4 regions of the Peribacillus sp. N1 genome follow, and region 4 is predicted to be linked to each of the others. Evidence: riboswitches for the same ligand, from Rfam matches in the RefSeq annotation. Region 4 holds a riboswitch; each other region holds the start of a gene.
The links. A riboswitch is a leader RNA that binds a small molecule or an ion and turns the genes downstream of it on or off. The one in region 4 is predicted to bind S-adenosylmethionine.
Positions count from the first base shown of each region.

Region 1: another riboswitch for S-adenosylmethionine. It lies ahead of mmuP (S-methylmethionine permease); the one in region 4 lies ahead of mtnW (2,3-diketo-5-methylthiopentyl-1-phosphate enolase).
Region 2: another riboswitch for S-adenosylmethionine. It lies ahead of ACYP5M_RS04415 (YezD family protein); the one in region 4 lies ahead of mtnW (2,3-diketo-5-methylthiopentyl-1-phosphate enolase).
Region 3: another riboswitch for S-adenosylmethionine. It lies ahead of ACYP5M_RS13715 (O-acetylhomoserine aminocarboxypropyltransferase/cysteine synthase family protein); the one in region 4 lies ahead of mtnW (2,3-diketo-5-methylthiopentyl-1-phosphate enolase).

Region 1 is NZ_BAAHZO010000001.1:1,096,553-1,102,695, reverse strand. It holds gene ACYP5M_RS05180 (ring-cleaving dioxygenase) at 1-163, shown strand, start outside; gene ACYP5M_RS05175 (ring-cleaving dioxygenase) at 188-1,135, shown strand; gene ACYP5M_RS05170 (alpha/beta hydrolase) at 1,135-1,743, shown strand; gene ACYP5M_RS05165 (flavin reductase family protein) at 1,761-2,369, shown strand; SAM riboswitch class I at 2,594-2,696, shown strand; gene mmuP (S-methylmethionine permease) at 2,780-4,168, shown strand; gene mmuM (homocysteine S-methyltransferase) at 4,165-5,127, shown strand; gene ACYP5M_RS05150 (hypothetical protein) at 5,359-5,526, shown strand; gene ACYP5M_RS05145 (helix-turn-helix domain-containing protein) at 5,958-6,143, opposite strand, start outside.
Region 2 is NZ_BAAHZO010000001.1:928,204-934,346, forward strand. It holds gene ACYP5M_RS04395 (nitrite/sulfite reductase) at 1-781, opposite strand, end outside; gene cysC (adenylyl-sulfate kinase) at 798-1,397, opposite strand; gene sat (sulfate adenylyltransferase) at 1,440-2,588, opposite strand; gene ACYP5M_RS04410 (phosphoadenylyl-sulfate reductase) at 2,618-3,322, opposite strand; gene ACYP5M_RS04415 (YezD family protein) at 3,504-3,647, opposite strand; SAM riboswitch class I at 3,818-3,926, opposite strand; gene ssuE (NADPH-dependent FMN reductase) at 4,208-4,741, opposite strand; gene ACYP5M_RS04425 (TetR/AcrR family transcriptional regulator) at 4,932-5,519, opposite strand; gene ACYP5M_RS04430 (SDR family NAD(P)-dependent oxidoreductase) at 5,694-6,143, opposite strand, start outside.
Region 3 is NZ_BAAHZO010000003.1:158,966-165,108, reverse strand. It holds gene ACYP5M_RS13740 (acyl-CoA dehydrogenase family protein) at 1-161, shown strand, start outside; gene ACYP5M_RS13735 (arsenate reductase family protein) at 302-658, shown strand; gene gcvH (glycine cleavage system protein GcvH) at 755-1,138, shown strand; gene ACYP5M_RS13725 (toprim domain-containing protein) at 1,230-1,595, shown strand; gene ACYP5M_RS13720 (thioredoxin family protein) at 1,599-1,907, shown strand; SAM riboswitch class I at 2,052-2,159, shown strand; gene ACYP5M_RS13715 (O-acetylhomoserine aminocarboxypropyltransferase/cysteine synthase family protein) at 2,259-3,569, shown strand; SAM riboswitch class I at 3,685-3,797, shown strand; gene ACYP5M_RS13710 (methionine ABC transporter ATP-binding protein) at 3,951-4,985, shown strand; gene ACYP5M_RS13705 (methionine ABC transporter permease) at 4,978-5,646, shown strand; gene ACYP5M_RS13700 (MetQ/NlpA family ABC transporter substrate-binding protein) at 5,662-6,143, shown strand, end outside.
Region 4 is NZ_BAAHZO010000001.1:1,250,980-1,257,122, forward strand. It holds gene ACYP5M_RS05935 (CobW family GTP-binding protein) at 1-692, opposite strand, end outside; gene ACYP5M_RS05940 (cupin domain-containing protein) at 1,131-1,664, opposite strand; gene ACYP5M_RS05945 (methylthioribulose 1-phosphate dehydratase) at 1,689-2,318, opposite strand; gene ACYP5M_RS05950 (2-hydroxy-3-keto-5-methylthiopentenyl-1-phosphate phosphatase) at 2,322-2,975, opposite strand; gene mtnW (2,3-diketo-5-methylthiopentyl-1-phosphate enolase) at 2,982-4,214, opposite strand; SAM riboswitch class I at 4,320-4,473, opposite strand; gene ACYP5M_RS05960 (pyridoxal phosphate-dependent aminotransferase) at 4,605-5,777, opposite strand; gene ACYP5M_RS05965 (carbon-nitrogen family hydrolase) at 5,877-6,143, shown strand, end outside.

The sequences.
Region 1 (6,143 bases), 150 kb from region 4:
GAATGGAATATTATTTGAACTAGCTACTGATGGACCTGGATTTGCAGTTGATGAAGCAGAGCAGCACCTAGGTGAGAACCTTGCCCTGCCGCCATTTTTAGAATCAAAAAGAAAAGATATTGAATCGAATTTAAAACCACTGAATACAAAATCAACTAATTAATCAAGGGGAAAGGAAGGAATCGGCATGCAAAAGCAAAATGCAGGAATACATCATATAACCGCAATTGTAGGCAATCCTCAAGAGAATTTGGATTTTTATGCTGGAGTGCTGGGAATGCGTATGGTGAAGAAAACCGTTAATTTTGATGATCCAGGCACCTATCATTTATATTTCGGAGATGAATCAGGTTCACCGGGCACTATCATCACTTTCTTTCCTTGGCCTGGGGCATACCGAGGGACAATTGGCTCCGGACAAGTGGGGATAACAACATATGCCATTCCGGAAGGTTCATTGGGCTTCTGGGAAACGCGCTTGGGTAAATTTAATATTGACTTTGAAAAGATCTCACGCTTCGGCGAGGATTATCTGGGATTTCAGGACCCACATGGATTGCAACTTGAACTGGTTGAGCGTAAAGAAGGTAAAAATAGCGAGTGGTCATTCGGCGGTGTACCAGCTGATAAGGCAATCAAGGGATTCGGCGGTGCTGTATTATTGACGTCTAAACCGATCAAAACGATGGAACTTTTAGAGGAAGTGATGGGTTTGCAAAAGATGGGGGAAGAGGGCGATTTCATTCGCTTCAAATCCACATCGGACATCGGAAATTTGATAGATGTTAAAAAAACGGTTTTGCCAAATGGGAAAATCGGAGTGGGAACTGTTCATCATCTTGCATGGCGTGCAAGCGATAATGAAGATCATAAAGAATGGAGGGAACATATCGCAAACCATGGCTATGGCGTGACACCCTTTAAAGACCGCCAATACTTCGATGCCATTTATTTCAGGGAAGATGGAGGCATACTCTTTGAAGTTGCCACAGATCCACCTGGCTTTGCTCATGATGAAACGAAGGAAACGATGGGTAGTAAATTAATGCTGCCGCCATGGCTTGAAGAAAAAAGGGAAATTATGGAGAAAACGTTACTGCCGGCAGTGCCGAGGGTACTAGAGGAGGATAAATGATGAAGCATATTTTTCAAAAAGGAAGTAATCCAGATGCACCGTTGCTTTTGCTTTTACATGGCACTGGGGGAACGGAAACGGATCTTTTGCCATTATCGGAGATGGTTTCACCGGGATCATCCGTACTCAGCGTACGGGGAAATGTACTTGAAAACGGAATGCCCCGTTATTTCCGCCGGCTGGCTGAAGGAGTTTTTGATGAAGAAGATTTGATTTTCCGTACGAAGGAGCTTTATGACTTCTTGGAATCAGCGTCCGGACAATATGACTTCGATCGTGACAGAGTGGTGGCATTAGGTTATTCTAATGGTGCAAACATAGCAGCAAGTTTGATGTTCCATTTCGAAGGGGCATTAAAAGGAGCGATTCTTCATCATCCAATGGTGCCTAGACGCGGGATTGCTTTGCCGTCCCTATCGGATATACCTGTATTCATTGCTGCAGGTAAAAACGATCCGATATGCCCCGCAGCAGAAACTGATGAACTTAATCGGATTTTACTGCAAGCGGGTGCTGCGGTGGACGTTCACTGGGAAAATTACGGTCATCAGTTAACACGTACAGAGGTTGATGCAGCAAGTTCATGGTTTCAAAAGAACTTTTTATAAGAATGAGAGGGATGAAGATGATTTCAGTAAATCCTGAAAGTCTTACAGAACGGGAAAATTATAAGTTTTTGACTGGAAGCATCATACCGAGACCAATAGCCCTGGTCACGACACAATCCGAAACCGGTACAATCAATATAGCGCCGTTCAGTTTTTTTAACATAGTCAGTTCCAATCCTCCGATGATTTCCATTTCTGTTCAACGGAAAGAAGGAGTTTTTAAGGACACGGCCCGAAATGCAATTCAAACAGGTGAATTCGTTGTTCATATCACTGATGAAGACAATGTTGCTGATGCAAATCGAACGGCCAAGGAACTCCCGTCTGACGAAAGTGAATTGGGTCTTACCAATTTCACTCAGGCTGTTAGTGATAAGGTGTCGGTACCAGGATTGCAAGAAGCGAAGGTACGCTTTGAATGCACATTGGAGCATGCGATACCTTTGGCAGGTTCCAAGAATAAACCTGGTTGTGATTTATTGATAGGGAAAATAGTCTGCTATCATATAGAGCAGGAGATTTACCATAATGGCCGAATTGACCAGAAGCGGCTAAAACCAGTAGCAAGATTAGCGGGTCATACTTATACAAAACTAGGAGAATTATTTGAAATTGAAAGACCTTAAGGAATATAAGAAAAATGGCGTCATCTTTTAAGGTGTCGTCATTTTTTAAAAATTATTCCCGGTTAGCATTATTTACAATTCTATAATGTAAGCGACTGTTCCAAAAACAAGTTCATATCTATGCCAAAGGTGCGTTGATCGTTTGGATTTTAAAGGAAGTCTTTACAAACCGAAACAAAACTTGACAATTTTTTCATAGATTGATAAAGTTATAAAAAAATAATTTCTTATCCAGAGAGGTGGAGGGACTGGCCCTATGAAACCTCAGCAACAGGTCTGCAATGACACTGTGCTAATTCCAGGGGGTGAAACCTTGATAGATAAGACCGTACGTGTTTATTTGTCAGTAACGCACTCTTTTTTAGAGTGCGTTTTCGTTTTTTCTGGATGCAAGATAAAGGAGAGTAAGAATGGAGAACAAAAGGAAGCATGATTTTCAAAGGAAAATGCAGGCACGGCATATAATAATGCTATCGCTTGGCGGGGTGATTGGAACAGGTTTATTCTTAAGTTCGGGTTATACGATTCAACAGGCAGGCCCGTTTGGCACCATCCTTTCGTATCTGATTGGGGCATTAGTGGTTTATCTAGTCATGCTATGTCTAGGGGAACTGGCAGTACATATGCCCGAGACAGGTGCGTTTCATAGCTACTCAGCTAAATACATAGGTCCTGGGACAGGGTATACAGTAGCCTGGTTGTATTGGCTAACTTGGACAGTTGCACTTGGTTCGGAATTCACGGCTGCAGGATTGTTGATGCAGAGATGGTTTCCATCAATCAATGTCTGGATATGGAGTGCACTATTTGCCATATTGGTTTTGGCATTAAATGCGTGGACCGTTAAATTTTTCGCTGAATCCGAATTCTGGTTTGCGTCTATAAAGGTATTTGCCATTGTGATTTTCATTATTTTGGGAGCAGCGGCAATGCTAGGTTTCATTCCAATAATTCATTCACAATCCGCTCCGTTATTCTCCAATTTTACAAGTGAAGGTTTATTTCCGAATGGTGCTTTTGCCATTATAATGACGATGCTTGCGGTGAATTTCGCATTCTCTGGAACTGAATTAATTGGAATTGCAGCTGGAGAAACTGTGAATCCAGAAAAAACGATACCAAAGGCAATCCGTATGACATTATGGAGATTGATTATCTTTTTTGTAGGAACCATCGTTGTATTATCCGCATTATTGCCTATTTCGGATGCAAGCGTATTAGAAAGCCCCTTTGTGGCAGTTCTTGAACGGATTGGTGTGCCATATGCAGCGGATATTATGAACTTTGTTATATTAACTGCCATTTTGTCTGCTGCAAACTCAGGACTGTATGCGGCATCCAGAATGCTTTGGTCACTTGCAGATAAGGAAACTATATCACCAATATTTGCAAAATTGACAAAACGGGGAGTTCCGATAAATGCAGTCCTTTTCAGTATGTTGGGCGGCTGCTTAGCCCTGTTTTCGAGTATTATTGCACCGGATACTGTTTACATAGTGCTTGTATCCATTTCTGGACTAGCCGTTGTTGTAGTTTGGATGAGTATTAGCATGTCGCAATTTCTATTTCGCAGACGATATATAAACGAAGGAAATTCAGTAAATGACTTAGCTTATCGAACGCCATTATATCCACTCGTACCAATCGTTTCTTTTATGCTATGCCTAGCTTCTTGCATAGGAATTGCATTTGATCCTACACAACGAATTGCACTATATTGTGGCATTCCATTTATTTTGTTTTGCTATGGAAGTTATTATCTGACACAAAACCATAAAGAAAAGAGGAGTAGATCATGAACATTAAAACTAACCCAATTGACGCTATTTTACGAGATCATTCAGTCATGATTTTAGACGGAGCTTTAGCTACAGAGCTAGAGAGGCATGGATGTGATTTGGACGACCCGCTCTGGTCTGCACGTGTATTACTTGAAAATCCAGAAGTGATTTATCAAGTGCATTCTGACTATTTTCGTGCTGGAGCGGATTGTGCGATTACGGCTAGCTACCAAGCCACTGTTGAAGGTTTCGCCCTCCGCGGAATACAAGAAAAAGAGGCTTTGGAGCTAATCAGGAAAACGGTTTTACTCGCAAGAAAAGCAAGAGATGATTTTTGGAAGGAAGAAAATCAAACGCTTAGGCCTAAGCCATTGGTTGCTGCATCTGTTGGGCCTTATGGGGCTTATCTTGCAGATGGTTCAGAGTATGTAGGAAACTATGGTGTTTCGGATGAAACTTTAATTGCATTCCATAGCTCACGAATATCAGCGTTGATTGAAGCTGGAGCTGACCTTTTAGCATTTGAAACGATTCCTTCCCTGCAAGAAGCAAAAGTATTATATTCATTATTGAAGGATTATCCAGAAGTGTATGCTTGGCTATCCTTTTCATTGAAAAATGAAAAAGCGATAAGTGATGGTACTTCACTCGAGGAGTGTACAAGATTGTTTGGGGACAGTGAGCAAATTGCAGCAATTGGCATCAACTGTGCGCCAGTTTCAAGTATCACGGAAGCCATCCAGGTGCTGCGTGCAAACACGGATAAACCAATCATTGTTTATCCGAATTCAGGTGAAACATATAATCCGGAAACTAAAACATGGCATGGGCAAGAATCATGTAACAGGCTCGACCTGAAATCTGAAGAATGGCAACATGCAGGGGCGCGTTTAATTGGAGGATGCTGCAGAACGGCACCACATCATATTGAAGACATTTCAAGAAAGTGGCGACCTTCCGTGGTGGTATCCTCCTAGCCCTTGTACTGTTTTAAAGTATGTATGATATAGACCCTAACTAAAGGAACAGGAAGCGTCATAATCGGGCGGTTCCTGTTCTTTTTGAATTCATTATTCAAATTCGAGTTATCATATCTCTTAGGCTGAAAAAGAAACCGCTTCAAAAACAGGAATAGGAGAAATTAAATCATAATATTTGTGTGCTTGGGAAAACTAAACAAACAATGAATAGAAAGGAGAGAAATGAGTATGAGCCGTGGTAAAAATTTTAATCACAAAGAAAAAGGCCATCCGGGAAATTTACCTAATAATAGAATTAGCGAAGAGAAGGAACACAGCCGGCAGTATGAACAAATCGAGGATATTGTCACACATGAAGCTTTTAAAAATCGGGAAAAAGAAGACGAGATGCCTTAAATATTTCATGTATATACGGGGGGAAAACCATGAGCTTTTGCTATGGTTTTTTCTTTCATTACTAATAAATCAGGAGGGGAACAGATATCTATCATACCTTGTTGGAAAAGGAAGTAAGCTAAATAATAAGCCGACTTTCTTCTATATAAATAATAAAACTTAAATTTCTCAGCTTGGCGCATCACGCATCATTAGTATTAGTCTTAAGTCACTAAGAAGGAAGTATAACCTGCATTGTCATCCAGAAATAATTAAGGGTAACGTCTAAAAAGGGCGAACTTAATTAATCGGAACCGGCTACCCTAACTGGTTAAAACCCTGGAATTTTTTACAGTTTTAGATATAAATCATGCCAGGTACATCGTGAATATTATAAGTACCTGATGAAGTACGGTTCGTTCCCCATATACAAGTCTTAAGCCCAATTTCTGCTATGTTTCATTTTGTTTATCGCGATTTATTTCCACTTCTCGTTTTGCTCTAATAAAAGCGATAAATTGAATCGTCTCCTCTTCAGAAAGAGAGATTCCATCAACGGCTAGCTCCATATTTGGTAAATCCGTTAATTCCATGACTTGAGGTGACTCTGTGGTAATATCTTTAGCTGGATGATCTAC
Region 2 (6,143 bases), 320 kb from region 4:
CAAAGTCACGGAATATCGTCGTGATGGCGGCCGCTACTTCGACTGTTTTTTCAGGTAAAATGAATAAGTCAAGTTCTTCTGCCAGCATCGGAACGGAGGATAGCCCACCGCCTACTTTTACGTGAAAACCAACTTCCGTTACTCCATCAATTACTTTAGTAGCCGGATTGAATGAAACACAGTTGATTTCAGCATTTGAGGCATTATGGATATTAGCACTTATGGACATTTTATATTTCCTCGGAAGGTTTGAATAGTCTTCGTTAAGGCGGAAATACTCAAATACATCATAAAGTACCTCGCGTGTATCAAAAAGTTCGTCAGGATCGATGCCTGCCAATGCATTACCGATGATATTACGTGTGATATCACCACATGCACCGGCCGTAGTCATTCCGACCTTTTCCAAACGGTTTAATATATCCGGGACTTGTTCGATGGTCAGCCAGTGGAATTGAACGGCTTGACGGGTTGTAATGTCATATACACCCCTCCCATAATCTTTAGCGATGTTAGCAAGAGTTATCTGTTGATCATAAGTCAGGATACCTCCGGGAATAACGACACGCATCATCCAGTAACCTGCTTCTTTTGGCCGTTGCAGGTATAGACCTGCCCACTTGAACATATCCCAATTCTCTTTAGGGATGGAATCAAAACCATTTACAGCGTAATGTGGAATATCATCGAATATCTTCAATCCATCTTTTTCCAATTTCCAGATTTCCGTTTTATTTTTAGCGATTAGTGGATTTTCCGACCAAAATTTCTCGTAAACCATTACATTTCCTCCTTGATTAGATCGCTTTCTTTGCTGTCAAATAGCCGATTACCTGTTCAACGCACTCTTCAATGCTGTATTGGTCGGATTCTAAAGTGATTTCCGGTTGTTCAGGTTCTTCGTATGGAGAGTCGATTCCGGTAAAATCTTTAATGATTCCTTTACGCGCCTTGTCATAAAGACCTTTTGGATCACGCACTTCGCACTCTTCGATCGGACACTTTATGTATACTTCAATAAACTCCCCTTCATCGAGTAAATCACGTACAATCTGCCGATCTGCCCTGAAAGGTGATATGAAGGCGGTCAATACGAACTGCCCACTATCCACGAATAACTTGGAAACCTCACCGATTCGTCTAATATTCTCGGTTCGATCTTCTTCAGAAAAACCTAAATCTTTATTTAATCCGTGGCGGATATTATCACCATCCAAAACATAACTTCGAATATTCCGATTATATAACTCTTTAGCGACCGCGTTCGCAATCGTTGATTTTCCGGAGCCCGAGAGACCAGTGAACCAAAGAACTGTGCTTTCATGGCCGTTTTGCTTCCGGCGGAGCTCCTTGGTCAATGACGTTTCATGCCAAGTGACATTCGTACTTTTACTCATTAATAATCCCCCTCTTCATGTGGTCCTTCAATTTATGTCCGATCAGTTATAAACTTCATTCTTTTTTAGACCTTCGATCAATACCTCGATGACTTCTTTACGGCTAAAGGTAGCTGGAGGAATTTCTCCGTTACGCAGCATTTCCCTTACTTTCGTTCCAGACAGGATGACATGGTCTTCCTTGCCATGAGGACAAGTTTTAGCGGAAGCCATATTGCCACATTCTTTACAATAAAAACTATGTTCAAAGAATAATAGCGTGATCCCTAACTCATCTGCGTTGAAATTCCCAAAGATTTTTTGAGCATCATATGTGCCATAATAATCGCCCACACCCGCATGATCTCGTCCGACGATAAAATGGGTGCAACCATAATTTTTACGGACCATGGCATGGAAAATGGCTTCTCTAGGTCCTGCATAACGCATGGCAGCAGGGAAAACTGCAAGGGAGACGCGATCCTTAGGATAATATTTTTCAAGCAGCACTTTATAGCTTTCCATTCTTACATCTGCCGGAATGTCATCTGATTTAGTGGCACCTACGAGAGGATTTAAGAATAAGCCGTCGACAATCTCCAATGCTGTCTTTTGAATGTATTCATGTGCACGGTGAACAGGGTTCCTCGTTTGGAAGCCGACAACCGTTTCCCAGCCCTTTTCAGCAAAAGCTTTCCTTGTCTCGACCGGGTCCAAATAATTAGCTTGAAACTGCGGACGCTCTATTCTCTTGATCAACTTTATTTCCCCGCCGGCATATACATCACCGCGGTTATATAAATTTTTCACTCCTGGATGCTTCTCATCATCCGTTTGATAAACTAATGTCGCTTCCAATTGCTTATCTGGTGTGTATATATCGGAAACGGAGAGAACCCCGTATGTTTCACCTTCATGAGTCAACGTTACTTCTTCACCTATAGTAAGGGTTTCGGCAGTTTCTTCGGTCAAAGGCAGCGTAATCGGGATGCTCCATACATGACCGCTGCTAAGCCTCATATCCTTGACTACTGTCTCATAGTCACTTTTTGTAAAGAATCCTTTAATTGGACTGTAGGCACCAGTGCCTATCAATTCAAGATCACTTAAAGCAATTTCATCGATTTCGATCGACTTTGTTATTTTACTAATATCATAATTTGGTTCCCAAAGATCGATTAGTGTTCCTCCGTGCGGTAAACTGATTGTCATGCTAATTTCCCCCTATGGTTTCTATTTATTTAAGATAAATGCAATCCGCATTCCGTTTTTTGAGCTCCTTGCCAACGGCCAGAGCGTAAATCATCTGCATTGAAGGCTGGTGCTGTACATGTTTTACATCCAATGCTCGGATATCCATTATCATGCAGGATATTATATGGAAGTCCGTTTTTATGGGCATAGCGCCAAACATCTTTCCATGTCCAATGTATGAGTGGACATATTTTAACTGACTTGAACTTATTATCCTTATTGATATACTCGGTCGAAGCCCTTGTCTCGGATTGCTCCCTCCGCAGTCCCGAAAGCCATGCTGTTGCCGTTGAAAGCACATCGGTAAGCGGAATGATTTTACGGATGTTACAGCACTTATTTGAATCTCTAACCCATAATTCATCCCCAAATTCCGCTGCTTGTTCCTCAAGCGTCAAGGCAGGTTTCTTCATTTCTATCGAAAGCTTTGGATATCGCTTTTTCACTTGCTCGATCAATTGATAAGTTTCCTCAAAATGAACATCTGTATCAAGGAAAACTATTTTGGCAGAAGGATTGACCTTCGCCAATAAATCCGTAAGCACGATGCCTTCAATGCCAAAACTGCAAGCATAAATCAGTTCGTTTCCATAATGGTCATTCGCCCATTGCAGAACTTCCAAAGCACCTTTTGTCTCACTGTCTTCGGGAAATACAGGGAAATCCCCAGTGTTGAAATTTTCATAGTTTATTAATGCAGCCAACTTAGTAGCCCCCTCTAAAACTTGCTGTATCAGGTTAGAGTAACTGTTGATCAATACCCGTTGTAATATTCTCCAGTTTGTTTGACTCTAGAAAAAAAGAGACGAATCTAACCAATACTCTCTTTATATCAGTTAAACCCGCCTCTAGTTTTTCTAGTCAGCAGATACCTTATTTAATTCTTAATTTTTCATTTCTTTCCATTTGAATGATTTTACCATCCTGGACAATAAGTGTAATGGACCCATATTTCATAGAATTAAGCATTTCTTGAAGTCGTTCAAATATTTCTTCAAGCTGATTCTCTTTATCCAAGCCTGTTCCTCCTTTAAGAAAATCCGCGAATTTCTTATTTTCACCGCTGATCAAATGAATTTCTTAGATTTATATAATTCCAAACAACCTTACATTGTTATGGTTTGCCTACAACTTTCCAAAAAACAAAAATCTTTCCATGATGGAAAGATCCCAAGGTAAATATCTTTACCTTATCTTCCAAAATGATCAACATTTTGTTGGAGGTAGCACCTTGCATCGACCATGCAGGTTGCTGGACTTCAAAGGGCCAATTCCCTCCGTCGCTCTGGATAAGTTTTATTATTTTAAATATTAACATATATTTAATCCTTGTCAATGGAGTTTTCTTATAAAATAACTTGGTTTAATATTATGGATGAACTGTTATTTTTATACACACTATTCCGATTATGATTTTATGTTCATGTAAATATGAAAATAGACTCGTCTTTTTAGATAAAGCCTCCAAAAAAATGAGTCTATTTTCATTAACAAGCCTATAATTGGCGCCAGTCATCATCTGAAAAAATAATTTCTCGAATTCCAGTCCTTTTAAACGAAGGGATTACTCGAATTCATTAATTTCTTAACTGTATCGCTTCTACAAATTCTTGAACTTGACTCTGGACCCGATCAATTAAATTCAAATCATTTATCGGTTTTTCTGAATTCTGTTTATCTATTTCCTTATCAACAAAATAAATGCCCTGCAGCGGCTCGCCTTTTAATATTGAAATTAATGGTTTAAGTGCATAGTCAATCGCCAATAGATGCCTGTTACTTCCGCCAATCATGATTGGCAGTACTGGCTTACCCTTAAAAGCACCTTCTGGCAGCAAATCAATCAAGGCCTTCAATACACCTGTATAAGAAGCCTTATAAACCGGTGAACCAATAATGACACCTCTAGCTGCTTGAATTTTCTCTGAAAGCTTTAAGATATCTTCGCTATTATATTTGCCTTTGAATAAATCATCTGCTGAGAAATCCGTGATTGAGAAATAAGCTGTGGTAAATCCTTCGTTTTCGACTAATGATTGAATATGTTTTAGTGAAATGTCCGTTCTGGACGGAATAGCCGGACTTCCTGATAAAATTACGATATCGCTCATTTAATATACCCCTCCAATATTACATGATTGCCAGATAAAATCTTCGTAAAGCATTTCGTACAGTATGTATTTATCGTAATAGTCTGAAAAATATAAGTCAAATCTTACACTCTGGACATCTACTCTGAATGAAAAAAGAAACGGTCATATTTACGGCTTGATGCTCATGCCCTTAAATATGACCGTTTCATTATGTATGTTTTTGTTTGCCATGAATACCATATACCAAAAGTTGAGCAATGCTCTTAATTCGTTCAGAAGTAAAATATGGCTCCTTTTTCTGCTGGTGGATCTCATAATGTGTAGATAATGCCAATGTGAAAGAAATGATCCCTACATTAAATAGGATAATATCAGAGATATATTGTATCTCTCCACTATCTATTCTCTTCTGTATTTCAATATGCCTGGCATTCGGCTTGAAAATCTGATCTACATATTGCTTCGAAATATCTTGATCGAATTGTGTTTCCCTGAATAGTATCGAAAATTGTTCTTTATTATCAAGAATTTTATTTATCATGGTGCAAACATGATTCTCCACTAGATCATCCGTGGATAGATGGCTAGTCCCATCTTCAGTTTCCTCTTTCTCATCAGGGGTAATTGTTGCTAATAGCAAATCTTTTTTGCTGTCAAAGTATTTGTAAATAGTAGCTTCGGAAACATTGCATGCAGAGGCAATTTCATTCGTTCTTGTCATGTCAAAACCTTTAGTGGCAAAAAGAGTCCGGGCTACATTTATGATTCGTTCTTTCGTTTGCTGCCCTTTTTTCAAAAATATCAACCTTCTTTTATGATGATAAGACCGGTGTCACCAATCTATTTTCCATGATATCCCGATGGTATCAATCGGTCAATATTACCTTTGATTCATTAGAATTCAATATTCCCATATATCATAAATAGAAAACATCGTCTAAATTGGGACGAAGTTTTCTTTTACAGAAAATCACTTAAAGGATGCATAGCCATCATCGACCATGACTACACTTCCATTGATCGCATCAGCTTCCTCTAACGATAATAGATAGACGGCATTTGCAACGGCTTCTGGCTTAATTAATTTACCGCGCATTTGACTTGCATTCAATTTATCGATGATTCCCATATCTTTATAGCCTTGAATGATAGGAGTGTCAACCCCGCCTGGCGCAATGCCCACTACCCGTATGCCATAAGCACCCAATTCCAAAGCGGCGGTCTGTGTCATCATTCTTACAGCTCCTTTAGTCGCCTGATAGGCAAAGGTTCCGTGGGAAGCTAAGTAGCCAAACACAGAAGCGGTATTAATAATGACCCCCTTGTTACCTAGCTCCTTCATTTTCCGTCCTGCTGCCATGATTCCAAAGGCAACTCCGTGTTGGTTCACTCCAATCGTTTTGAAGTAACCCTCCATATC
Region 3 (6,143 bases), on a different contig from region 4:
AGCACGCAAAGGAAACGTTAATCGCAGTGGAAACAGGCGATACTCTTCGCATCATGCTTGCGTCGCTCCGTAAGCTGACAAGGCATAATCCGATCAATGTCATTGCGAAAAAACGTGAAGCTTCCGTCAAGGTAATCGAAGCTGAAAAATATGCTCTTTAAGAAATGAATCAAAGTCAGTAAAGGGAATGCCCGAGAAGGCATTCCCTTATTTCCTTTGATGAAATCGCATTGGAAAATCAAAAGACAATTCGTTGTATTGCGTGATGAAAACGGGTATTCTATTGATAGGTGGTGAAATGATGGGCTTAACATTATATTGGTACCCAAAATGCGGCACATGCCGTAACGCGAAGAAGTGGCTTGATAATCATGAACTGCAGTATGAAGCAATCCATATAGCGGAAAATCCGCCTTCGCGAACAGAAATAGAACAACTATATAAAATCAGCAATTTGGAGTTGAAGAAGTTTTTCAATACTAGCGGTCAAAAATATCGGGAGCTTGGCTTAAAGGATAAGCTGAAAGAAGCTTCTGAAGCAGAGATGCTTGATATATTGTCCACAGATGGCATGCTTCTGAAAAGGCCGATTGTTACGGATGGCACCAAAGTGACGGTAGGTTTCAAAGAGGAGCAATTCGAACAGGTTTGGAACTGAAAATTTCTCGAAATATTTGGTTAATTCCTTACTTAAACAAACAATCTACCTTATAATGGAATAGATAAAATAAGATGTACATATGGAGGGTTAATAATGACAACAACACCAAAAGAACTTCGTTACACAAAAGAACATGAATGGGTCAAAACGGAAGATGGAACAGTGCGCATTGGAATTACAGCTTTCGCACAGTCCGAGCTTGGGGACATCGTATTCGTTGAGCTTCCGGAAATCGGCGATGAATTGAAAGCGAACGAACCATTCGGAAGTGTTGAATCCGTTAAGACCGTTTCTGAGCTTTATGCACCTATCAGTGGCAAGGTTGTTGAAGTAAACGAAGATTTAAGTGACAACCCTGAATATGTAAATGAGTCTCCTTATGAAAAGGCATGGATGGTTGTGCTTGAACCATCTAATAGCAGTGATATTGAAAGCCTGATGAGCGCTGAAGAGTATGAGAGTTTAATCAACGGTTAAAAAAAGGAGAGGGGGGACTGAAAAGGCCTGCTCTCTTTTTCATTTTGTACCGTGGCAGTTGCACACATAATTCGTGAGATGGAGTGATGACATGGAGTGGGGCGAATTCGATAAAGTGATCATTGTAGAAGGCAGTTCCGATAGAAGAAAAGTTGCCTCCGTTTTAAATGAAGATGTGGAAATAAGATGTACGAATGGGACCATATCATTAACTAAGCTGGATGAATTAGTGGATGAATTGATGGACCGTGATGTTTATCTCCTTTTTGACGCAGATGAATCAGGAGAAAAGCTGCGGAAGCAGTTCCGAAGGGAAATGCCTGAGGCGAACCACCTGTATATTAATAAAATGTACAAAGAAGTGGAAAGCTCACCCGAACATCATATCGCAACTGTGCTTCTATCTGCCAATATGAATGTGAAAATGAAATTTTTAAGTCAAAGGGTGAACGACTAATTGATGCAGGAATGGAAAGAAGAAGAGTGTAAGCTTGCTGTTGAACATGGGGAAACCTTTTGCTTATATTTATATACCCCTTTATGCGGCACTTGTCAGGTTGCCTCCAAGATGCTGACGATATCCTTGGAGCTATTCCCGGAATTGAAGGCAGGCAAAATGAATATGAATTATGTCCAAGCAATTGCCGAATCATATGAAATTGAAAGTGTTCCATGTTTATTGTTTTTCAAAGAAGGACGGCTGCACAAAAAAATATATGCCTTTCAATCCGTTCCTTATTTGTACGGATTGCTTAAGGAAATCAGCTAAGAAACCAATCGGAACCGTGGTTGGTTTCTTTGTTGCGGACATATGAATGTTAGATGAAATTAAACAAAGAATATTCTAACAATTCATTGACTGATTTAATCTAAAATGCTATATTTTGAATTAAGTAACAGCAGAATTTAATAGTTCTTATCAAGAGTGGCGGAGGGACTGGCCCGACGAAGCCCGGCAACCGGTATAAATTTTTATATACGGTGCTAATTCCAGCAGAGTGTTGGCTCTGGTAGATGAGGTGTATTCTTGAAACCTCTTCTTATTGAAGTGGTTTTTTTGTTTATAAAAGGCCAGACATCATATAATTCCAACTAAATCCATAGAAAAAGGTGAAATCATATGTCAGGGAAAAAATTGCGTTTCGAAACATTGAGTGTTCATGGCGGTCTGCAAGCTGATGAAACAGGTGCACGTGCAGTTCCTATCTACCAAAGCAATGCATACTTGTTCAAGGACACCGACCATGCAGCGAATTTATTTGGCCTAAAGGAGAATGGCTATATATATTCACGACTCCATAATCCCACGATCAGCGTTTTTGAGGAAAGAATGGCCTTATTGGAAGGCGGAATCGGCGGATTGGCAACAGCAAGCGGAATGGCTGCCATCTCACTTTCAATCCTGAATATTGCCGCTGCAGGGGATGAGATTGTTTCAGCATCTACATTATATGGCGGTACGTATAACCTTTTTGAAAATACTCTTCCTAAATACGGGATTAAAGTGAAGTTCGTTTCTCCTGATGACCCTGAAAATTTCAAAAGGGCGATTACGCCAAGAACTAAAGCCATTTTTGCTGAAACCATCGGAAATCCAAGTTTGAGGGTGCTTGATATTGAAGCGGTAGCGAAAATCGCCCATGATGCCGGAATACCTTTAATCATTGATAATACCTTTGCGACACCGTATCTATGCAGACCAATTGATTTTGGAGCGGATATTGTCATCCATTCCGCTACAAAATGGCTTCTGGGAAATGGAACTACGCTTGGCGGTGTCATCGTGGATGGAGGGAAATTCGATTGGAACTCGCCAAATTACCCTGGCTTCACAGAGCCTGACCCAAGTTACGACAATCTGGTATACGCCGAGGCAGTTGGACCTGCCGCATTCATAACGAAAGCCCGAGTCCAGTTACTCCGTGATTTAGGACCTGCGCTAAGTGCCCAAAGTGCATTCCAGTTTACGCTGGGACTTGAAACGCTGCATGTAAGGATGAAAGAGCATCTATCAAACACCAAGTCTGTCATTAAATATTTAAAAAACCATCCTGCGGTGACTTGGGTTTCACATCCTGGTGATGAGGATCATCCCGATAAAGCCCTTGCGGAAAAATATTTGCCAAAGGGAGCTGGATCTGTTGTGACTTTTGGGATACAAGGTAATCGAGAAGCTGGGGCAAAACTTATCAATTCGGTGGAATTATGGTCCCATGTAGCGAATGTTGGGGATGCGAAGAGCTTGATCATCCACCCAGCCAGTACGACCCATCAACAATTGAATGAGGCAGGTCTTGCGAAAGCGGGTGTGAGTGCCGACCAAGTCCGTTTATCGATTGGGATTGAAAATGTAGAGGATTTAATAGAAGATTTGGAGCAGGCAATTGAAAAAGCGACGAATATAGTCTCCTTGACATCCAAAACGGTTTAAGTAAAGTTTCTGTATGCTTGTACTAGAAATATTATACATTGCGCTCCTTTTTTATCTATGATAAAATTTCTCCATACTAAAGAACTTAATGATGTACAAATATTCTATATATTAGCTCTTATCAAGAGAGGTGGAGGGATGTGCCCGATGAAACCCGGCAACCGACAAGGAGATTTCCTTGGAAAGGTGCCAATTCACACAAAGTTTAATCACTTTGGAAGATGAGAGGAAGGCCTGTTTCTTCACCTGCCTTTCTGCTCATGCAGAAAGGTTTTTTCTGTTTTAATTGGGTAAACTTTTACATGATATGAGAAACAGACTAATAATGTAGAGAAATCAACTAAGTTCATAGGTTTTATTGGATAAAAGAGGTGAGGGTTAATGATTACATTGACGAAAGTCAGTAAGCTGTTCCGAATAGGAAAAGGAAACAGTGAGACAATCAAGGCTGTAAATAATGTGAATGTTGAAATAAATAAAGGCGAGATTTTCGGTATCATCGGTTACAGTGGAGCGGGGAAAAGTACTTTGATCAGAATGCTCAATGGATTGGAAACACCAACAGAGGGATCTGTTGTAGTTGCTGAGAAGGAAATTTCAAAAATTAAAGGGGCTCAGCTCCGCAAGGCCCGTCAAGAAATCAGCATGATTTTCCAACATTTCAATTTATTATGGTCGAGGACCGTTCAGGAGAATATATCTTTCCCATTGGAAATTGCAGGAGTTTCTAAACCTGAGCGAACCAAGCGTGTGAACGAATTGATCAAGTTAGTAGGATTGGAAGGCAGGGAAAAGGCCTATCCATCACAATTAAGCGGAGGGCAAAAGCAAAGGGTGGGAATAGCCAGGGCTCTGGCAAATGACCCTAAAGTGCTGCTGTGTGATGAAGCGACTTCTGCCTTGGATCCGCAGACTACCGACTCCATACTCGAATTGCTTGTTGACATCAATCAGCGTTTGGGGTTGACGATCGTCTTGATAACACATGAAATGCATGTGATCCGCAAAATCTGCCATCGCGTCGCCGTGATGGAAAGTGGGCAAGTTGTTGAACAGGGACCTGTCCTGGATGTTTTCAAGAACCCTAAAGAACAAATGACGAAGCGTTTCGTGCAACAGGTAACGGAACCGGAAGAAACGAAAGAAACGATGGACCATTTGCTCGAACGCTATCCTGCAGGCAAAGTGATTCAATTGACCTTTGTAGGCGATCATGCCGAAAGCCCGTTGATCACCAAGCTTGTACGTAACTTCGAGTTGGATGTCAATATCGTTCAAGGTAAGATATCCCAAACAAGAAGCGGTTCATATGGAACATTGTTTATCCATCTTGATGGCACTGAGGATGAAATGCTCCGCGCAATCGAATTCATTAAAGCACAGCAGGTAGGCGTGGAGGTGATTACTCATGCTTGAAGAATTATTGCCGAATGTTGATTGGGAAGACATTATTGAAGCTACGAGGGAAACGCTTTACATGACAAGCGTCTCTGTAGTGGCAACCTTTTTTATAGGCATAATATTAGGATTGATCCTGTTCCTGACAGGGAAGGGTAATATGTGGGAAAACCGGGCAGTCAACGGGATCATGAGTGCTGTCGTCAATATTTTCCGTTCCATTCCATTTCTTATTTTGATCGTGCTGCTCATTCCTTTCACTAAAGCGCTAGTCGGTTCCATGATCGGAGAGAACGCTGCACTGCCGGCACTTATTATCGGTGCGGCACCATTTTATGCGCGTATGGTAGAAATCGGCCTTCGTGAAATCGATAAAGGTGTAATTGAAGCTGCTAAATCGATGGGAGCAAAAACGAGCACGATCATTTGGAAGGTCCTTCTTCCAGAGTCAATGCCTGCCCTTATTTCCGGGATTACGGTAACATCGATTGCATTGGTTGGATATACCGCAATGGCCGGGGTCATCGGCGCAGGCGGGCTTGGTAATCTAGCCTATTTGGACGGCTATCAAAGAAATCAAAATGACGTTACACTAGTGGCGACCATCGTTATTCTAATTATCGTCTTCATAATTCAAATTATTGGAGATGTGATTACATCTAAATTGGACAAAAGATAAAGGGAGATGAATAGGATGAAAAAGTTTTTAGGATTTGCATTAATTTTAGTGTTGTCTATCGCTTTGGCTGCTTGTGGAAGTGAAAAGGATAAAAGCGGCAGTGATACGGAGAAAGAATCGAAGAAAATAGTTGTAGGGGCATCCAATGTTCCTCATGCTGAAATCCTTGAGGAAGCTAAGCCGCTTCTTAAAGAAAAAGGAATCGAATTGGAAATCGAAACTTTCCAGGACTATGTTTTACCGAATAAGGCGTTGAATGATAAGGAATTGGATGCTAACTACTTTCAACATATTCCATATTTAGAGGGGCAAATTAAAGAAAATGGATATGACTTCGTTAATGCTGGCGGAATCCATATCGAGCCGATTGCTCTATATTCACAAAAATATAAAAGCATTGATAAACTTCCGGAAGGCGCAACAATTATTATGAGCAGCTCTGTTGCTGATCATGGGCGCGCTTTATCCCTTTTGGAAAAGAATGGCCTGATCACTTT
Region 4 (6,143 bases):
TGTGCCACCGCACCTTCAAAGGTATGAACGACTGCAGTTAAATGCAAATTGTCATGTACATCAAGCTTTTGATGGCTATTTTGCCGATTTCTTTGCATCCCTTGCAATGATTTCAAGGAAACATCTGCATACTCCGTCAATAAACATACAGCATCCGTATTCAGTGCCTGTATCGTATATATCAGCTGTGCGGCCTCCATCTCACTTACTAAATCCGCTTTATTCAATAGTATGAAATCGGCATGGTGGATTTGCTCGGCAAGCAGCTGTCGAAGCTGCGGAGACAGTTCCTCGCGATCGCGCCACCTTAATAAATCGACCACGGTGATAATCCCTTTATACTCCAGCCTTTTGGCGAAGATCGGGGACATGATGCCATCCAATACTTCAACTGGATGAGCAGCGCCCGTCGTTTCAATATAAACCGCATCCAAGTCATTTTCGGTTAGCAATTCATGAAGCTGAACTTCCAGTTTATCTTGAATTGTGCAGCAGATGCACCCGTCAAACAACTCCTTCAGAGGCACTCCATCACCAATGAGTCCGCTGTCAACCGATACACTGCCGAGCTCATTTAAAAGCACGGCCACTTTTCTGCCCGCGTCACTTTCCTGCTTTAATATATTTCGAAGAAGCGTCGTTTTCCCGCTGCCGAGAAAGCCGCCCAATATGTACACTTCGGTTGTTTTCATTCTTATCTGCTCCTATGATCCGGTTAAATTCGATTCCGTTAAATTTTATCATAATTACCTTACTAAAGCACTTGCCGGATTCACATAAAAAAACCAGCCCGTAAGCTGGTTTCAGACTAGGCAAATTCGAAGAAATGCGAGTTCGACTGCAGTTTTTTATTTAAAAACGTCCAGTCGATTTCAGAAATCCGCTCCCTTTCATCCGACTGTCTCCCGAGCCTCCTCGACGCAAGCGTCTGTGGGGTCTCGGCTAGCCAGTTATTCGGCAGGAGTGTCGCAAATTTCTTCAATCTTGCGAGATTTCTTTCCTATAAAATAGAAAAAACACAAAGGGATTAATCATGTTTTTTTATAAAATCAAGGTTAGGTGAGACCATTCCGACTTCCCTTTTTTCTACATAAAAAAACCAGCCCGTAAGCTGGTTTTTTAACATTGATTCATGCTTGAACTTCGTCTTTTTCGTAAATCGGCACCCATCCTGCCGCTGTAACGAAAATGCGGACAGCAACAGTTTTCCTATCTTCTGCAAGCGTGAAATAATGTCTTGTTGATTCTGGTACACTAATAAGATCACCTGGATTAAGGCGCACGTCAAACCACTGTTTATCTTTGCCTTCAATCGCAAAGATACTCGTACCGCCTGCTATGAAACGCACTTCATCATCTTCATGGTGATGTTCCTGCTTAAAGTTTTCAAGCATTTGATCCAAGTTCGGATTCGCATCGGATAATGTGATGATATCATGCGCTTTATAGCCTCTTCTTTCGGAGATTTCCGCTATCTCTGATTGGAATGCTACAAGGATTTCCTCCTTTTCAGCATCTGTTAGATCGTATTTTTCCACGAGATGGGCCGGTAATTTAGAAATGTCCCATTGCTCATAAATAACCCCTTGTGTTTCTAAAAATCCTTTTACCTGTTCACCGTTTTCAATAACCTCGTTTGTTTCCTGGAATCTTATCGTCGCCATCATTCATTCCTCCTTCATTAGTGTTTATCTTAAAGAAACTGCAAATGCCTTTTGTTGATTAAGCAACAGTTGATATTGAAATAAAAATTCGCAAGCTTCAAGTATTCTCTTTGCTTCGAGTCCGCTTTTACCCCAAACCGTAATACCATGATTGCGGATCAGCACGGCGCCAGAGTCTTCTTCGACATGTGGCTCGAACTTATCGGATAACAGCGGAATGTCAGCATGATTATATATGATTGGAATCCGAAGTTCCGAATCTTCATCCCACCGACCGGTCGCTTTAATGATTTCATGATTACGAAAAGAAACTTGGCCTTCATCCCCGTACAATTCGGATATCACATTATTTTCAACTGTATGGACATGGAGTACACAGTTCGCATTCGTTTTCCGGTAAATGACTGTATGAAGTAAAGTTTCGGCCGATGGTCTTAGGTTCGTTTCTTCAACTGGCTTTCCTTTTAAATCCACCAGTAAAAAGTCCGAATCCGATTGCTTCCTTTTATCCTTACCGCTTGCCGTAATATAAAAGAAAGGGTTTTTGGGCTCCCGAATGGACAAGTTCCCGCTAGTTCCCATAAACCAATCCCTTTCGGCCAGTTCAGCTTTAATATCTGCCAGCTCCTGCCATTCTTTAGAATGATTATTCACGCTTTACCCACCCATCTGCTGCTTAATAATATCAATTACATCAAAAAACGTTTCAAAACCTTGATGTGGAATCCCTTCGCTATCGCATTTTTCAAGCAGTATGTCACGGGCTATGACAAAATCCGCCTGTTTTGCAGCTTCAAAATCCGTTACTGAATCTCCAATAACGAATTTAAAATCTTCCGCACCCGCAATTTCCCTCATAATGGATGGCTTGCAGCAACCGCATCCATTATTACATTGATCATCACAGGAATGCGGCCACTCAATATAAATCTTTTCCTTATCAAAAAATGCACGGTTGCAATAAACGGACTCTGTTGGCAAGATATCATTCAAAAGCGGTGCAATGAAAAAATCCATGCCCCCGCTTACAATATATAAAGGGATGTTGGCTTGTTTCGTATACTCAACGAATTCATAAAACCCTGGACGAATGCCGGCCGTCTTTCTTACATATTGGATGATGTCATCCTTCAAGCCGCTATCAAGCAGGGAAAACATATCCCCTACTCCCGAAGATATACTGATTTTTTGCTGAAGGACACCGTCTTTCAACGCTTCCCATTCCGGAGGCGCAAATTTCTTCATGATGGAAATGATATTATCCGAGTTGGTGATCGTTCCGTCAAAATCACAAAAGATGATCGGTTTCATTATTTCTTATAGGCCTCCCCATAACACAAGAGCTTTTTTTAGTGTTTCATCCTCAGCAGCCGCTTCAGATAGTTCCTTTCCTGCAAGTACGGCTTCCACAGCGGATCGGAAAGCCTTTGCCCCGCCATCTGCTCCATCAGGATGCCCGTGAATTCCACCTCCGGCATTAATCACACTATCGATTCCAAAATCCTTGATTAGATCCGGAACCATGCCCGGATGAATGCCAGCAGAGGGAACAGGGAAGGCTTTTTTCCATGAAAGTTCATCTTTTGTCAGAGCTTCAGCAATCGCCAAGGTCTCCTTTTTTTCAAGTGCGACACTTCCATAAGGGGACGGGAACAAGGATAAATCCGCACCTGATAACCTTACTAATTTACCAAGCAATAATGGATAGCCGACCCCATAAAATGATGAAGCTGACAATGCCCCGCTATATGCGGGGTGCGCCATGATCGGCAGCTTGATACGATCATGTTCACTCAAGGCCTGCAATACATCCAAACCATATGTATGAACGTTGAACAACAAGGCATCTGCCCCTGCATCAGCCGCTTGCTCTGCCTTATCCAATAATTCAAATGTTTTCCCTGATAGATTGACTGCATATAAAGTTCGGTGGCCAGTGGTTTCATAGACATCATTCAATATTCTTTTTCCCGTTTTTATTCTATCGAAAAATGGAGTCAGTTCCTGGTCAAAGAGGATCTCATCATCTTTAACTAGGTCGACACCTCCTAATGCTTGTTGCCTCAGTTGCTCATTATGGAATGTTAGGTCTCTTCCTAATACACCTTTAAAGATGCTCATCACCAGGGGCCGGTTAAATACGCCAATCTTTTTCCTAATGCCTTCAATGCCAAATTGCGGCCCGGGAAAGGCTTTTTGAATATCACCGACAAAATCCAAGTCGATAAGTTTTATTTCCCCGTCCAATGAAAGTTTGCCGAAGACCGTCGTTAGGATTGCAGGTAAATCATTGGAGAAATTCCTTGCCGGATAGGCAATTTTAATAAGCGAACGGTATACTTTACGATTAAAGTAGCTGTTTGCCCTCTCTTCTTCGGAAAGTGGTGTCACCGATACGACGCGTCCCTTATGTTTTTCCAGTTGTTTCTGGACTAAATGGGGCAGGTCCGTCCATGTCCCGACAGTCAAACCTAAGGCAATGCTCTCTGCTTTTTTCTCATGATTTCCCTTAGAATCATGAATTAAATAAGTAGCGACTATCTCGCTCATTTGATCACTCCTATATCACGTTAGTAAACTCCCGATGTCATTAACCTGAAATGGTCTCAAAATGGCAAAAGCCCCTTCATAAAGAAGAGGCTTTAATAAGCCATCTTCTTATCTCCCAGCCATTGGCTGCAAGAATTAGCACCGTGCCTTGTGGATTTCAAGAAAAATCCGGCGAAGAATTCCGCCCCATTTTACAATGGAATTACGGTCGGTTGCTGGGCTTCATAGGGCTAGTCCCTCCACCTGCTCAAAATAAGAAAACGCTGATATATAAATTTGCATCCAAGTATCGAAAGATTAAGAATTTATTTTGTATTCTGACAGGTAATCCCTACTTTGTCAATAAGTTTTAACTATTTAAGGGTGAATTAATCGGATATATCATTGTGGTTAAAATAATTTTAATTTACTTATCCGTTCCACAGCCTCTTTCAGCCGTTCTTCCGAAGTCAGCAGCCCTACCCTGACATAACCTTCGCCAAATTCACCAAATCCATTCCCTGCGGCAACAGCAACGTGGGCATGCGTTAATAAATAGTCTGCAAAACTCTCGGACGTAAAACCTTTAGGTACCTTGAGCCAGGCAAAAAATGATGCCGCAGGAGCTTTGACATCCCAGCCGATTGCCCTTAATCCCTCAATGAAAACATTCCTTCGTCCCTCGTACATCTGCACTAACTGCTCTACACAGCTCTGCGAGTCAAGCAAAGCGCTTGCAGCAGCTTCTTGTATCGCCGGGAACAGACTCACATAAAGATGGTCTTGTAATAGTTCAAGAGCTTCTATGACACTCTTATTCCCCACTGCGAAGCCGACTCTCCACCCTGCCATATTGTATGTTTTCGATAGTGTGTATATTTCTATTCCTATTTCCTTCGCTCCCTCTGACTGGAGAAAGCTTATCGGTTTTTTTCCGTCGAATCCTATCGCCCCATAAGCGAAGTCGTGGACCACACAAATTGAATGCTCTTTTGCAGTAGAGACGGTCTCATCAAAGAAACTTTCAGTTGCAGAAGCACCTGTGGGATTGTTCGGATAGTTCAAGAACATCATTTTGGCTTTATCAAGCACTTCTTTATGTATGTCACTGTATTTTGGAAGAAAATCATTTTCTTCTGTCAAGGGCATGAATTCGGTCTTTGCCTGGGCTAAAACAACACCGGAAAGATAATCCGGATAGCCGGGATCCGGAACAAGGATCGTATCACCCGGATTCAATAAACACTGCGGCAGTTCGACAAGACCTGCCTTTCCCCCGAAGAGAATCGCCACTTCACTGTTCGGATCCAGCTTGACACCGAATTCACGTTCATAAAAGACGGCAGCAGCATCTTTTAAATATTGATGCCCCCGGAATGGCGAATATTTATGATTAATCGTTTTTTCAGCGGCAGACTGCAAGCTTTTCACGATATGGTCTGGTGTCGGCTGATCAGGGTTTCCCTGGCCTAAATTAATGACATCATGTCCTTGCTCCGTGATGGCATTGACTTTTGCGACTAGTGAGGCAAAAAACTGCTTGGGCAGGTCCTGAAGCTGTCTGGATTTTTCGAATTGCACCATTTATACACCTTCTCTGAAATTTCTTGAAATTCTAGACACAAATGATATATGTTTATCATAGTCTTGTAAAGCATTTTTTACATGTGGGGGTTTTAAACGATGAAGTGGAAAATAGCTTGTATTCAAATGGATATAGCATTCGGGCAACCGGATATCAATTTTCAGGTTGCGGAACAATGGTTGGAAAAAGCAGCACGGTCAGAACCCGATATCGTCATTTTACCAGAGCTTTGGACAACCGGATACGACTTAAGCAGGTTAAATGAGATTGCTGATCAAGAGGCGGAAAAAACGATTGAATTTCTTAAAACACAGGCAAGGAAACACGAGATTCACATCGTAGGCGGTTCCATTGCGAAAAAAACG